DNA from 3 places in the Pedobacter sp. KH_004 genome. Region 3 is predicted to be linked to each of the others. Evidence: riboswitches for the same ligand, from Rfam matches in the RefSeq annotation. Region 3 holds a riboswitch; each other region holds the start of a gene.
What was found. Region 3 has a riboswitch for S-adenosylmethionine ahead of AC3ITD_RS07030 (O-acetylhomoserine aminocarboxypropyltransferase/cysteine synthase family protein). Riboswitches for the same ligand answer to the same signal wherever they lie in the genome.

Region 1 (4,899 bases), 230 kb from region 3:
TTGCCTCCGGAAAGCTGGCAGAGTGGTCGAATGCGGCAGTCTTGAAAACTGTTGACTGTAACAGGTCCGGGGGTTCGAATCCCTCGCTTTCCGCAGATTTAATATCAAAATTTCAAAAGCCCGCAAATCCTAAGATAGCGGGCTTTTTTGTTTTTCAAAGTATTCGAAATATTTATGAAATCGAATGTTAGGAAAAGGACCTCTAAACAAACTAATTTCTTGTTAGAGCCTCTTCTACAGCAGTTTTTTTGACAACAATCCATCAATTTCATCATTAAATGCTTTGACGAAATCAGTGTAGTATTTTCCCGTTGCTGGTCCACTATAACCTGTATGGATCTGAGCAACATTTCCATTTTTATCTATGATGATCATCGTCGGAAAAGAAAGGAAATTACTTAATCCGGGAAGTGATTCTGCAACCTGTTTTTTATCCGGTTTGCCAGCAATCACCTGATCATATTCAATGCCGAACTTATCGCGGAATCTTCCTAATGCTTTTATTACATAAGCCGAATCCAATTGCCGCTCATAATGAATGCCAATAACTTCAACGCCACGACTGCGATTTTCCTTGTACCATGGAGCGATGAATGCTGCCTCATCTACACAATTAGGGCACCAGGTTCCGGTAATCGTCAGGATCACAACTTTATTTTTAAATTTCTCATCCTTTAACGAGATCTTCTTTCCATTAACATCCGGAAGCGAAAAGTCGAGCGTTTTATACCCTTCTTTTAAAAAAGTTAATTTGGTCGCATCCGGGAGAGCCGCATTTTGATTTTGAGTTCCGGTGAAGGGCGTATTCCCCCTTGCACTCACTACTTCTCCCACAATTTTACCGTCTTTTGAAAATGTGCCTTTGTAGTAAGCAGGACTCGAACCGATGAAACCGGAAAGGTAAAAATGGTTTCCTTCAACACTGCCTTCAAGATAGCGGGAATCGCCGGTAATGCGGAGAAATGTACCTGTAATTTTATTTCCGGCCTGCTTAAAAAGTCCTACCGCATTTTCACTTTTGCCATTCTGTGACTGAAAAACAATATCGTATTTTCCAGAAAAATCTGCATCTGGTGCCTGACCACTGGTTGCAAAACGATATTGCTTTGCTTTACTGGCATACACGGGCAGTGGTTTTCCAGATCCATCCTGTCTCTTCAATACGCCGACAAGTGAATCTTTCTGGATTTTAAAAGCAAGAACATTGTCGAACTGATCCAGGTTAATCAACAATGAATCTCCTTTCCTTTTTACAACTCCCCCGTCGAAGCGCTCATCGGCATTTAAAAAGCTGAGAAAGGGTTGATCACCGTTTCTATTTTTAATTTCAAAATTAAATGGTACTTCAACACCGGGTTTGAGATTAAAGACACCTCTCCAGATTCCATCTGCCTGAAAAGATTTCGGAGATCCGACACTATTGCTTTTGATTTCATTTTTTGATTGCGCTGATGTATTCTGTAGGAAAAGTCCCGCTACAACTATTAAAATATATTTTATTTTCATGGGATGTTGATCAATTAACAGCGCAAATGTAGGCATGATTAGCCTTAAGAAAAAAATATTTCAACAAAATCTATAGAATTACTAGACAATATGATTTTTCTATTATCTTTGCGCCAGTTATTTTAAAATACTTATCAAGAAAGGTGGAGGGAATGGCCCTGTGAAACCTTAGCAACCAGCCTTAGGTATGGTGCTAATTCCATCCCGGAAAGTCTGGGATAGTTAAGTCAGTTGAAGGCCAAATCATTGTTGATGAATATGAGAGCACTCCTGATTTATAGGAGTGCTTTTTTTATAAGCGGATTGCTACAATTGATAAGTGTTGATCTATCAGAAAAATAAATTAAATGGAAAAAACTAACGAGCAAAAATCAATTTACGCATTCATTTCAAACCTAAATAAAAGAGACCGAATGCGAACGGGTATTTGTATAGACTAAAGTCAGCAAATACCACAAAAACTTAAATTTTCATTATCAGTGTGTTAAAAATTCGTCAAAAGCGGAGTGGAAGAGCTTTGCCTAAATTTCGCGACATCATCCCTTAATTAATCATCAACAATATCTATTATGTTCAACAAGATTAAGCTTCCGGCAATATTATTTCTGCTATTGCTTTCCCCATTCGTACGTGCACAAAACATCTCCATATCAGGCACGGTTAAAAGTTCATCAGGAGAAACTCTGCCCGGTGTTTCCATTTTTGTAAAAGGTACCAAACAGGCAGTAACAAGTAATGGTGCCGGCAGTTTTACCATTACGGTAACTGGCAAAAGCACATTGGTATTTTCTTATATCGGCTTCGCCACTAAAGAAGTGGAAGTATCTGGCGATACACAGGTGCTCAACGTAGTTTTAAATGATGCGGATAATGCTTTGGATGAAGTTGTGGTTACCGCTCTGGGTATCTCGAGACAAAAAAAATCGCTCGGTTATGCCGTACAGGAGCTCAAAGGTGAGAGCTTGACTGAAGCGAGGGAAAGCAACCTGGTAAATGCGCTGGCGGGTAAGGTTGCCGGCGTGAGGGTGACCAATAGCCAGGGCGATATGGGTTCTTCCCGCATAGTGATTAGAGGAGAGACTTCTATTTCTGGCAATAACCAACCACTTTTTGTAGTGGATGGTATACCCGTGGATAATTCGCAGCTCAATTCCGCTGGCGCGAGAGATTACGCAAATACAATTTCCGATATCAATCCAAATGATATAGAATCGATCAGTGTGCTTAAAGGCCCTAACGCAGCGGCTTTGTACGGCTCAAGGGCAGCGGCCGGAGTAGTTATTATCAAAACAAAATCCGGAAAATCGAAAAAGGGTTTGGGGGTCAGTTTTAACTCCAATGGGGTTATTGAAAGTTTACTTACACTGCCAAAGTACCAGGATGTTTTTGGTCAGGGATCAGAAGGCAAGTTTAGCTATGTAGATGGCAAGGGTGCCGGAACGAATGACGGTGTTGATGAAAGCTGGGGCCCGAGAATGGATGGCAGGCTGATTCCCCAGTTTTTTTCAAAAGGAGTAGCCGTTCCATTTGTAGCCAATCCAGATAATGTTCGTGATTTTTTTGAAACTGGTTATTCTCTTTCCAATGGCATTGCCGTTGAAGATGCAGGAGAGAAATTTGATTACCGATTATCCTACAACAATCTAAAACAGGTTGGTGTGGTGCCTAACTCCGGGCAGGATAAAAATTCGTTTGCTCTGAACACCACCCTACGGATTACGCCAAAGCTAACTCTAACAGCAAATGCAAATTACAGTAAACTTGGTTCTGACAACTTACCAGGAACAGGCGGTTCCAGGTCGACCAGTACCATGCTTCAGTTTACCTGGTTTGGCAGACAGGTAGACATTAATCAATTGAAAAACTACCGGGATGAAAACGGAAACACTTTCAACTGGAACAACAGTTACTACAGTAATCCGTACTGGGTGGCCTATGAAAATACAGTATCCCAAAACCGGAACAGGATTATCGGAAACATTGGCCTGAATTATAAAATTACTGACGGTCTTAACTTTAACTTCCGTTCGGGAACAGACTATTATAATGATCGTCGTAAGATCAAGATTGCATATGGTACCAATGGAACTCCCTTTGGCTCCTATACCGAAAGTGCTTTTACCGTGAACGAAAGCAATACCGATGCAACCTTGAACTACACTAAACAGCTTAATGATGATTTCAGCGTGGAAGCTTTGTTGGGAACGAATATACGTTCGAGATATATCGAACAAAATGATCAGAGTGCACCGAGGCTTGCTGTCGCTGGCTTATACACTTTGAACAATTCCAGAGATCCGCTTACCTCTTCAAATAATTATAGTAAATTGAAATCCTACAGTGGTTATGCATCGGCGCAAATTGGATTTAGGAATTACCTTTTTGCAAATGTAACGGCCCGTAACGACTGGTCATCAACATTGCCGGCCCAGAACAGATCTTATTTTTACCCTTCCTTTAATGGAAGCCTTGTGCTGACAGAGGCTTTTGATATCAAGAGCGAGGTGCTCGATTATGCTAAAATCCGTGGAGGTTGGTCAAAAGTAGGTAAGGATGCCGATCCATATCGCCTGATTAACACTTATTCTTTCAGTGCCCCTTTTGGGAGCAATCCTCAACTCAGCCCTTCGGCCACAGATTTGAATCCTGATCTGAAACCTGAAACCACTACCTCATCTGAATTAGGAGCAGAAGCTGTGTTGTTCAACAAGCGCCTTCGTTTTGATGTAAGTTTATACAATACCAATAGCTACGACCAGATTTTAAGTGTGGATGTTAGTCAAAGTACCGGATTTAGGTCCAAATTATTAAATGCAGGAAAAATCAACAATAAAGGCGTGGAAGTACAATTGGGGGTTACTCCTATCAGAAAGCAGCTGACCTGGGATATTGATGTGAATTATGCAGCGAACAGAAGTAAGGTTATCGAGCTAGATCAAGCTGGGCTGTTGCAAAACTATGTCGTGGCAACAAACTCTGCTCAAGTCATCGCAGCTGTCGGCCAACCTTATGGAACGCTTTTCGGTAACGCTTTTTTAAGAGATGGCAGTGGAAATATCATTGTCAATGCAACAGGAGCTCCACAGACTGATCCTACCAAAAGGGTTCTGGGTAAATATACACCAGATTGGATAGGCGGCATATCCAATACCTTCACCTATAAGGGTATTAGTTTGGGCGTGTTGATTGATGCCAGCTTTGGCGGCTCAATTTACAACGGCACCTATGCAACAGGAACCTATACAGGTGTGCTGGCCTCTACCCTGCCAGGCAGAGCAGCAGAATTTGGCGGAATTTCCTATTATTATCCGGGAAATGTGAAAGCAAATGGAACGGTAAGACTGGCTGATGGTGCTACGGCGCCTGCCGGTGTAACGGTTTACGATGACGGAA
Region 2 (4,899 bases), 1.9 Mb from region 3:
CCTTTACATGAAGGTTTTGTATGCCGATTATGATCGCAGTTATGCCATTATCGAATTTATCGGCGAATGGAATGATGCGATCAATAATGATATCATGTTACTTAAGCGTGATATTTTAGAATTGATGATGGACGAAGGCATTACCAAATTTATTCTTATTGGCGAGAACGTTTTAAATTTTCACGCATCTGATGATAGCTATTATGAAGAGTGGTTTCAGGAAGTGGAAGATGGATGGATTGTTGGTGTGAATTTTCAAGAACACGTTATTTCCGAATTTAAAGACAATAATATAGATTACTATATCAATTTCGGAGGAGCTTTTGATAATCTGCCTTGGCGTACACTTAAACCGCTACAGTTCTTTAAAAAAGTTGAAGAACTGCTGACAAAAAGATTAAACTAAATTGTTATTTTTAAAATTATTTAAATACGCAAAATTAAAATGGAACAACAAAATTATAATTATCAAACCGATAGTGTCTTTGTACAGGAAAACTCTGTATCGAAAAAGTTTTTTGCAAACGTATTCCTGTGGATGTTTGTAGCGTTGGCTTTATCAACTCTATCTGCTTTTTATATTTCAAACACGGAGTCGGCATTAAGATCTTTAATAGACTTTGAAACTGGAAGAAGAACTGCGTTAGGTTATGTGGCCATGTTTGCGCCACTTGGGCTAGTTTTAGTAATGGGAGCTGGCTTTTCGAGACTATCTTATGGCGCCTTGTTAGGTGTGTTTGTGCTGTTTTCTGTGCTGCTGGGCGTAAGTTTGAGTTTCATTCTCTTAATTTACACTGGCACATCGATTATAACTTGTTTTGCTGCCGCCGCAGGTATTTTTGGTATAATGGCTGTAATGGGCTATACAACAAATATAGATTTGAGTAAGTTTGGCCCAATTTTAATGGTTGGTGTTGCCGGTTTATTTATAGCCAGTATTGCAAACATGTTTATCAAAAGCGAACAGTTTAGCTTAATTATGGCATTTGTTGGTATAGCTGTTTTTACAGCACTTACTGCATACGATGTTCAAAAAATTAAAAGAATTGGAATGGGAATTGAAGAAAGCGGAGAATCAATTCCATCTGCTGATACAAAGAAATTAGCTATAATGGCAGCTTTATCGCTATACCTTGATTTTATTAATATCTTCCTTTTCTTGCTACGTATTTTCGGAAGTAGAAAATAATGAGCAAGTTTTTGGTAATCATGTTTTTCATTTTAGTTGGCGGCATAATTGAGGCAATTACTGTAACTTATATTACAGATCATGTATTTTTTAGTTGTTTGCCTAGTGCATTTTGGATGGGATATTTGATTACCTACTACAACAAAAGATTTATAAAAAGAGAGGTTGTTTAAAGCCCTCATACAAAACAATATTCTTAAGGCTGTGCAAATTTGCATGGCCTTTGTAATTTTATTTGGTAGCGGAGCGATAATTTTTGGAATTGATGTTGCTTTGTTGCATTTTTGTACGCTTATTAAGAAAGACGGAGGGATTAGACCCAACGAAGTCTTAGCAACCTGTAACCTACAAGGTGCTAAATTCTATTCTGCAACTGGCAGAAACAGATAAGTTTAGGATTACGATTCTCGTACCAACTTTTTAAATAAGCTTTTTGAGATTTTAGATTATAGATGTGAGATTTGAGACTTGGTACGCAAGACTGAATTTCTCATAGCTCACATCTCCAATCTCACATCTAACTACAGAATGAGCATAAGAGAAGAATTAGAAAAGCGTATTTTGGTAATTGATGGTGCGATGGGTACCATGATTCAACGTTATACTTTAACTGAAGAGGATTTTAGAGGGGAACGTTTTAAAAATCATCCATGTGATGTAAAAGGCAATAACGATTTGCTCAACATCACTCGGCCTGATATTATTAAAGCCATACATCTTGAATATTTAGCCGCTGGTGCGGATATTATTGAAACCAATACCTTCAGTACACAAAGAATTTCTATGGCTGATTACCAGATGGAAGATCTTTCTTATGAGTTAAGCTTTGAAGGTGCGAAGGTGGCAAAAGAGGCTGCTACTGAATTTATGGCTGCTAATCCTGATCGGAAATGTTTTGTTGCAGGCGCAATCGGGCCAACCAACAGAACCCTTTCTATGTCACCAAATGTAAACGACCCAGGTTTTAGGGCGGTTTATTTTGACGAACTTGAAGCGGCATATTATGAACAGGTTCGCGGTTTGGTAGATGGAGGTTCTGATGTGCTTCTCATCGAAACCATCTTCGATACACTAAACGCAAAAGTGGCCATTGTGGCCATCAAAAAATATGAGGAAGTAATCGGTCGTAAGCTCGAAATTATGATTTCGGGAACCATTACCGACGCTTCTGGAAGAACGCTTTCCGGTCAAACAGCAGAAGCTTTCTTAAATTCGGTGATGCATGCAAAACCTTTGAGTATTGGTTTTAACTGCGCTTTAGGGGCTAAAGAAATGCGTCCGCACATCGAAGAACTGGCTACAAAAGCGGGATGTTATGTTTCTGCTTACCCAAATGCCGGCCTCCCGAATGAGTTTGGTGCTTATGATGAACAACCGCACGAAACGGCTCATCTGGTCGACGATTTTATTAAATCTGGATTTGTAAATATTGTGGGTGGCTGTTGCGGCACCACTCCTGATCATATTGGCTGCATTGCAAAGAATGCTAAAAAAGCTTCGCCACGGAAATTGCCAACCATTGAGCCTTTTATGCGATTGAGTGGATTGGAGCCTGTAACGATAACGCCAGAGAGTATTTTTGTAAACGTTGGCGAAAGGACAAACATCACCGGATCTCCAAAATTCTCGAAGTTAATTTTAGGTGGCGACTACGAAGCGGCCTTAGCTGTGGCCCTACAACAGGTAGAAGGTGGAGCGCAGATTATTGATGTGAACATGGATGAGGGCATGCTCGATTCTGAAGCTGCGATGACGAAGTTTTTGAATCTGATTGCCTCCGAACCGGATATCGCCAAATTGCCTATCATGGTCGATTCCTCTAAGTGGTCGGTGATAGAAAATGGATTGAAGTGTTTGCAAGGGAAAGGTATCGTTAATTCTATTTCACTTAAAGAAGGCGAAGATAAATTCCGTGAAAGCGCCCGCAAAATTATGCAATATGGCGCTGCCGTTGTTGTAATGGCTTTTGATGAACAAGGCCAGGCCGATAACTACGAGCGTAGAAAAGAGATTTGTAAACGAAGCTACGATATTCTTGTACATGAAATCGGTTTTCCTCCAGAAGACATTATTTTCGATCCGAATATCCTTACCGTAGCCACAGGTTTAGAAGAACACAATAACTACGCGGTCGATTTTATTAATGCGACCCGTTGGATCAAAGAAAACCTACCACATGCAAAAGTAAGTGGGGGTGTATCAAATATTTCCTTTTCATTTAGAGGAAATAATGTTGTTCGCGAAGCGATGCACTCTGCATTTCTTTACCATGCCATTCAGGCCGGGTTAGATATGGGGATTGTAAATGCAGGTATGCTTGAGGTGTATCAGGAAATTCCACCCGAGCTTTTGGAAAGGGTAGAAGATGTACTTTTGAACCGACGGGATGATGCTACGGAGCGATTGGTTGAATATGCTGATACGGTAAAATCAAAAGGGAAAGAAATTGTAAAAGATGAAGAATGGAGGAAAGGATCCGTTGAAGAACGCCTTTCTCACTCCCTGGTAAAAGGAATTGTAGAGTATCTTGACGATGATGTTGAAGAGGCTCGTCAAAAATATGCCCGCCCAATACAAGTAATTGAAGGACCCTTGATGGACGGAATGAACATTGTTGGTGATTTATTTGGTGCTGGAAAGATGTTTTTGCCTCAGGTGGTAAAGTCGGCTAGGGTGATGAAAAAAGCCGTGGCTTATTTGCTTCCGTTTATCGAGCAGGAGAAATTAGACAATCCAGATCAGGATCAGAATTCCTCGGCAGGTAAGGTATTGATGGCTACTGTTAAAGGTGATGTTCACGACATCGGGAAGAACATTGTGGGGGTAGTTTTGGCTTGTAATAACTTTGAAATTGTAGATATGGGCGTGATGGTTCCTGCTCAGGAGATCATCAAAAAAGCTAGAGAAATAAATGCTGATATTATTGGCTTAAGTGGCTTAATTACGCCATCACTTGATGAAATGGTCCACTTTGCCAAAGAAATGGAACGAGAAGGCTTTACCATTCCATTAATTATAGGTGGAGCGACCACGTCAAGGATTCATGCTGCTGTAAAAGTTGCCCCGAATTATTCTGGTCCGGCTATCCATGTTTTAGATGCATCGCGAAGTGTTACCGTTTGCAGTACGCTGATGAATCCTGAAACAAAAGCCGACTACGTTGCAGGCATAAAAGCAGAGTATGAAAAAGCCAGGGAAGCGCATTTGAACAAGCGTTCTGACAAGCGTTTCAAAACCATTGAAGAGGCACGGAAAAATAAATTTAAGATAGATTTCGATCAAAATTTACCAGTTCCTGAATTTACCGGAACCAGAGTTTTTGATCATTATCCTTTGAATGAATTAGTTCCATATATCGATTGGACTCCTTTTTTTCATACCTGGGAACTTCGCGGAAGCTACCCGAAAATATTTGATGATAGAAATGTAGGGAGTGAAGCAAAAAAACTTTTTGATGATGCGCAGGCATTATTGAAACGGATATTAGACGAAAAATTGTTAACTGCTAGAGCGGTAATTGGATTTTGGCCAGCAAACTCCGTTGGAGACGATATTCATTTAGAAGTCGAAAGTCTGAAGTCTGCAGTCAGAAGTCTGAATGTCGACTCTGGACTTAAGACTGAAGACTCAAGACTGGTTACTATCCATACCCTCCGCCAACAGGCCGAAAAGGTTGATGGACAGCCGTATTATGCTTTGTCAGATTTCAT
Region 3 (4,899 bases):
TTGATAATCTTTTTGTTTCTGCTCTCTTTAATGAAATTCCCGATGATGTTTGTTAATGCATTTGTTTCAATCAAGAAACCATCATGACCATATTCAGAATGAATGGAGGCAAATTCCGCATCGTTAATATGATCAGCTAAAAATTTCTGCTCTGAAATTGGAAACAGGAAGTCATTTTCAATTCCTATAACTAGCGTATTTGCTTTAATTAGCTTCAAAGCCTCGGCAATTGATTTACGGTTGCGACCGACGTTATGGCTATCCATTGCTTTAGTTAAATAATAATAACTATAAGCATTGAAGCGGTTTATCAATTTCTCTCCCTGATAATTTTGGTATGATGAAGCCCTAAAATTATCCGTTTTATCGTTTACGCTTTCTACTTGCGTATTGCCATAGGCATGGTAAGTTCTGTAGCTTAGAAGCGCTATACTGCGAGCGGTTTTAAGTCCCTTACTACCGCCATCTGGCTGGTTGGCGTAAAAAGTTCTATCGGTGGTAATCGCCAAACGCTGACTTTCATTAAAAGCAATTCCCCACGGAGAGTGAACTGCATTCGTAGCAACCAAAATAAGATTCTCAATTCTGTTTGCCTCAATTATTCCCCATTCTACTGCCTGCTGACCACCTAATGAACCGCCAATTAATAATTTGATGTTTCCAATTCCTAAATGATCGGCCAATAGTTGGTGAGCAGATACAAAATCGCGGATAGTAAATTGTGGGAATGATAGATAATAAGGTAAGCCGTTTACAGGATTGGTACTTAAAGGATTGGTTGTTCCGTAGTTCGAACCCAAAACGTTCGCACAAATAATATAATGTTCTTCCGGATTAAACAAAGCGTTTTGCCCAAACAAACCTTCCCACCACTCAAAAACATCGGCATTTGCAGTTAAAGCATGGCAAACCCAAATTACATTGTCTTTTTTTGTATTTAATTTTCCATAAGTTTGATAAGCGATTTGCAGGTTTCGAATTTTCTTGCCGCTTTCTAACTTAAACTGTTTGGGATAACTATAAACCCCAACCTCTGAAGAGGTCTTTGAACTTCTATCGGTCATATTATTGACTGTAAATTTTTAAACATGTTTTGTTGCAACCCTTTTAAGGGATGGATAGTATTAGGCTTGTAAACTTTCAGTAGTTGCGTGAGCGCTGATAGTAGCAAAAGCCTGCTCAAAATCTGCTTTAATGTCATCGATATGCTCAATACCAACTGAAACCCTCAACGCATTTGGTTTTACACCTGCAGCTAATTGTTCTGTTTCACTTAGTTGTTGATGTGTGGTTGCCGAAGGCTGAATAATCAGCGTTTTAGCATCGCCAACATTTGCCAAGTGAGAAACCAGTTTTAGCTGATCTATAACTTGAGTTGCGTTTTCCTTGGTGCCATTTAACTCGAAAGATAAAACACCACCGAAACCATTGCTCAAATATTTTTTTGCCAGATTATTGTATTTGCTGCTCGCTAAACCTGGATAATGAACTTCTTTAACAAGCGGATGATTTTCTAACCAGGTGGCCAACTCCAAGGCATTATCTACATGGCGTTGTACACGAAGAGATAACGTTTCCAAACCTTGCAATAAAAGGAATGAATTGAAAGGCGAAAGGGCGGGACCCAAATCTCTTAAACCCTCAACCCGAGCACGAATGATGAATTGAATGTTACCAAATGGGCCGCCGATGCCAAAAACATCATTAAAAACCAATCCATGATAGCCTTCGGATGGTTCGGTGAACTGCGGGAATTTTCCGTTGCCCCAATTATAATTTCCACCATCAACAATTACGCCTCCAATGCTGGTTCCATGTCCGCCAATCCATTTTGTTGCAGATTCTACCACGATATTAGCGCCATGTTCCAAAGGTTTAAATAAATAACCTCCAGCACCAAAAGTATTGTCCACGATGAAAGGAAGATCGTATTTCTTCGCAATTGCTGCAATCTTCTCAAAATCAGGAATGCTGAAAGCCGGATTTCCAATGGTTTCTAAGTAGATCGCTTTTGTTTTCTCTGTTATCTTTTGCTCAAATTCTTCAGGCACATCTGGATTTGCAAAATCTACATGTATGCCCAGGCGTTTGAAAGCCACCTTAAATTGATTGTAAGTTCCTCCGTAAATATGTGTTGAGGAAACAATGCTATCTCCCGCTTCTAAAATATTATGCAATGCAATAAACTGCGCCGCCTGACCAGATGCTGTGGCTAACGCTGCAACGCCGCCTTCCAACGCCGCAATTCTTTTTTCAAAAACATCAGTCGTTGGGTTCATCAAACGCGTATAAATGTTGCCAAATTCTTTTAAGGCGAAAAGATTAGCGCCATGTTCGGCATTTTTAAATCCATAAGACGTAGTTTGATAAATTGGAACTGCTCTTGATCCTGTAGTTGGGTCTATTTCCTGGCCAGCGTGTAACTGTAGTGTTTCAAATTTATATGAAGTTGACATAATTCTAAATGATTGATTAAATGAATGTTGAAGATTGATTTCAAGCTTATGGTTATAAAATTTATCACCATAAATCAAGATAATTTTCTAGGGCGTATCCCGATCTATCGGGACCTTCCAATTTGAAAAAGAAACAAAGGAGGAAGATTTTTTAAATTACTGTATGCAACAGCACATACAAGTAGTCGCCCGCATATCACAACAAATCAATGAAATAGAAGAGTTCTCTACCTGATTGAGGTTTAGCTTAGGTTCGCCTTGCGATTGAAGATTTAGTATTTTCATCAGTTATAATTTATATCTCCAAATAACACCATGTTACTTGGTCAGGAATTGGCACCTTCTCTTTCTGAGGGTTGCCAGTGGGTCACGGAGCCAGTCTCTCGCCACTTCTTTATAAATCAATCCGATTAAAGATTGACTTTTATTCAGTTGTTAACCAAATAATATTTCAAATATCTAATTTAATTTCGAAACAACAAAATTAAATTCTGATAATTTGTTAAGTACTTGTGAATCATACACGTAATTTTAAATTGAAATCATAAAATAAACTTAACCTTAAAAATTTTATTTTTGTGATACCTATCTAATCATGATGAAAAAAATAAAATCTATTTCCTTAGTACTGCTAATTGCAATATCAGGATTAACAGCTCAGGCACAATTTGGGGGATTAAAAGACAAACTATTAAAAGTTGGAACGTCTCAAGGTGCTAAAGCTCTTGGTGTTGATAAATTTTTAAAGCAACCCGCTGCTATTACTACAGCATTTGAAGATGTAAACAGAGCGGGTGAAAAAATGCCTGATTTTAATGCCAAGGCTAAATTTCAGCCGCTATATTTATTGCCTAAAAACCCTGATGGCGGTTTCGTATTATGTGAAGGGTTTTATGAAATGACCAATAAGAGCTACTGTTTAAAAGCTGGAACTTTTGCACCTTCGAAAGGGGATGGCTATATGTTTGCTCCTGTTTTGGGTCCGAAAGAAGAGATTGTGGTTTCAATTTTAAAGAGCGCCGAGAAACATCCAGAGGTGGAACAGCATGATATTCAAATTTTGCTTTGGACGATTATTGCCAGAACAAAATTTGCAGATTATGCAGGAACAGTAAAGCTAACAGCATTAAAACTTTTAACGCCGAAACAATTGACCCAACTGGAAGGCGGCGCCTTAGGTATTTTACCTTTCGATGTTATGGAAAAAGCTAAAGATCAGCTTCCCTCAGGGATTAAAGCTGTTTTCGAGGCTGAAAACAATATCCGTCAGTTGGTTTCTTCTGGCAACTATACCTATGCCGATATGGAAAAATACGCCATTATTGCAGGTATGGCGCCAACAAGGGCCGATGTACCAAGTGGCATTTGGACAAAACATCCTGACGGTTATTACGTTCGTTATTTTCCATCTGGTTATTCGGTTACTAAAGTTCAGGTTTATGTGCCGAAGGAGTTGTTGGCGAATGGAAACAAAATTGTTTATGATGCTGCCGGCGATATTGCTTGTCCTGCAAATACTGGTTCCCAGCGGTTGGCCCAAACAAACGAGCCATTAGAGCCAAATTATTCTACGAAATTGGTAACGATTTGTAATCCTAAATAGATTTTGAATATGAGCGGGATTGTGATTCTTAAGAATTTGCAATCCCGCTTTTTGCTGTAGCCGCTATGGGGAAAATGAAGCGTAACGCTAAAACCGCCTGCCAGCCGCCGGCTAGGACTTAAAACAAAGGATTTTTTGTGAGCCAATACTAGAGTTGCTATTTGAGACACAGTAAGCAATCTTATCAATTGCAATAACCCACAGTTTTAAGATTGCTTCGTGCCTCGCAATGACGGGCTAAATTACCCAAGTGCTTGTTCTAGATCAGCAATAATATCATCCACGTGTTCCAAACCAACAGAAATTCTTAATAAGTTTTTTGGGGTTTTACTGTCTGGTCCCTCAACTGAATAACGGTGTTCAATTAAACTTTCCACGCCTCCTAAGCTGGTTGCTTGCGCAAACAACTTTACATTATTAACCACTCTGCTCGTTTCTTCCACATCACCTTTAACTAAGAACGACATCATTCCACCAAAATCCTTCATCTGTTTTTTAGCAATCTCATATTGAGGATGTGTTTCCAATCCAGGGAAGAATACGGCCTCTACTTTAGGATGGTTAACCAGATATTGCGCAACTAATTTGCCGTTTTCGCAATGGCCCTTCATGCGGTAAGCCAGGGTTTTTATACTTCTGCAGAGTAGGTAACAATCAAAAGGCGAAGGCACTGCTCCACCCGTTTGTTGTATATTTTTGATTTTTTCCCAAAGCTCATCTTTTTTGGCGGTAACCAAGATTCCACCTAAAACATCGCTGTGGCCACCCAAATATTTAGTGCTGCTATGCATAACAATATCAGCACCTAATAAAATTGGATTCTGTAGAATAGGAGAGGCG

Region 1: linked by a shared signal. The riboswitch ahead of AC3ITD_RS08175 (SusC/RagA family TonB-linked outer membrane protein) and the one ahead of AC3ITD_RS07030 (O-acetylhomoserine aminocarboxypropyltransferase/cysteine synthase family protein) in region 3 are both predicted to bind S-adenosylmethionine.
Region 2: linked by a shared signal. The riboswitch ahead of metH (methionine synthase) and the one ahead of AC3ITD_RS07030 (O-acetylhomoserine aminocarboxypropyltransferase/cysteine synthase family protein) in region 3 are both predicted to bind S-adenosylmethionine.

What each region holds. Positions count from the first base shown of each region.
Region 1 is NZ_CM174519.1:1,905,996-1,910,894, forward strand. Features, by position in the region: tRNA gene AC3ITD_RS08165 (tRNA-Ser) at 9-93, shown strand; gene AC3ITD_RS08170 (peroxiredoxin family protein) at 235-1,542, opposite strand; SAM riboswitch class I at 1,635-1,735, shown strand; gene AC3ITD_RS08175 (SusC/RagA family TonB-linked outer membrane protein) at 2,076-4,899, shown strand, end outside.
Region 2 is NZ_CM174519.1:5,203,964-5,208,862, forward strand. Features, by position in the region: gene AC3ITD_RS22445 (hypothetical protein) at 1-406, shown strand, start outside; gene AC3ITD_RS22450 (Bax inhibitor-1/YccA family protein) at 446-1,189, shown strand; SAM riboswitch class I at 1,479-1,582, shown strand; gene metH (methionine synthase) at 1,718-4,899, shown strand, end outside.
Region 3 is NZ_CM174519.1:1,673,770-1,678,668, forward strand. Features, by position in the region: gene AC3ITD_RS07025 (homoserine O-acetyltransferase family protein) at 1-1,064, opposite strand, end outside; gene AC3ITD_RS07030 (O-acetylhomoserine aminocarboxypropyltransferase/cysteine synthase family protein) at 1,125-2,456, opposite strand; SAM riboswitch class I at 2,749-2,859, opposite strand; gene AC3ITD_RS07035 (hypothetical protein) at 3,052-4,059, shown strand; gene AC3ITD_RS07040 (trans-sulfuration enzyme family protein) at 4,302-4,899, opposite strand, start outside.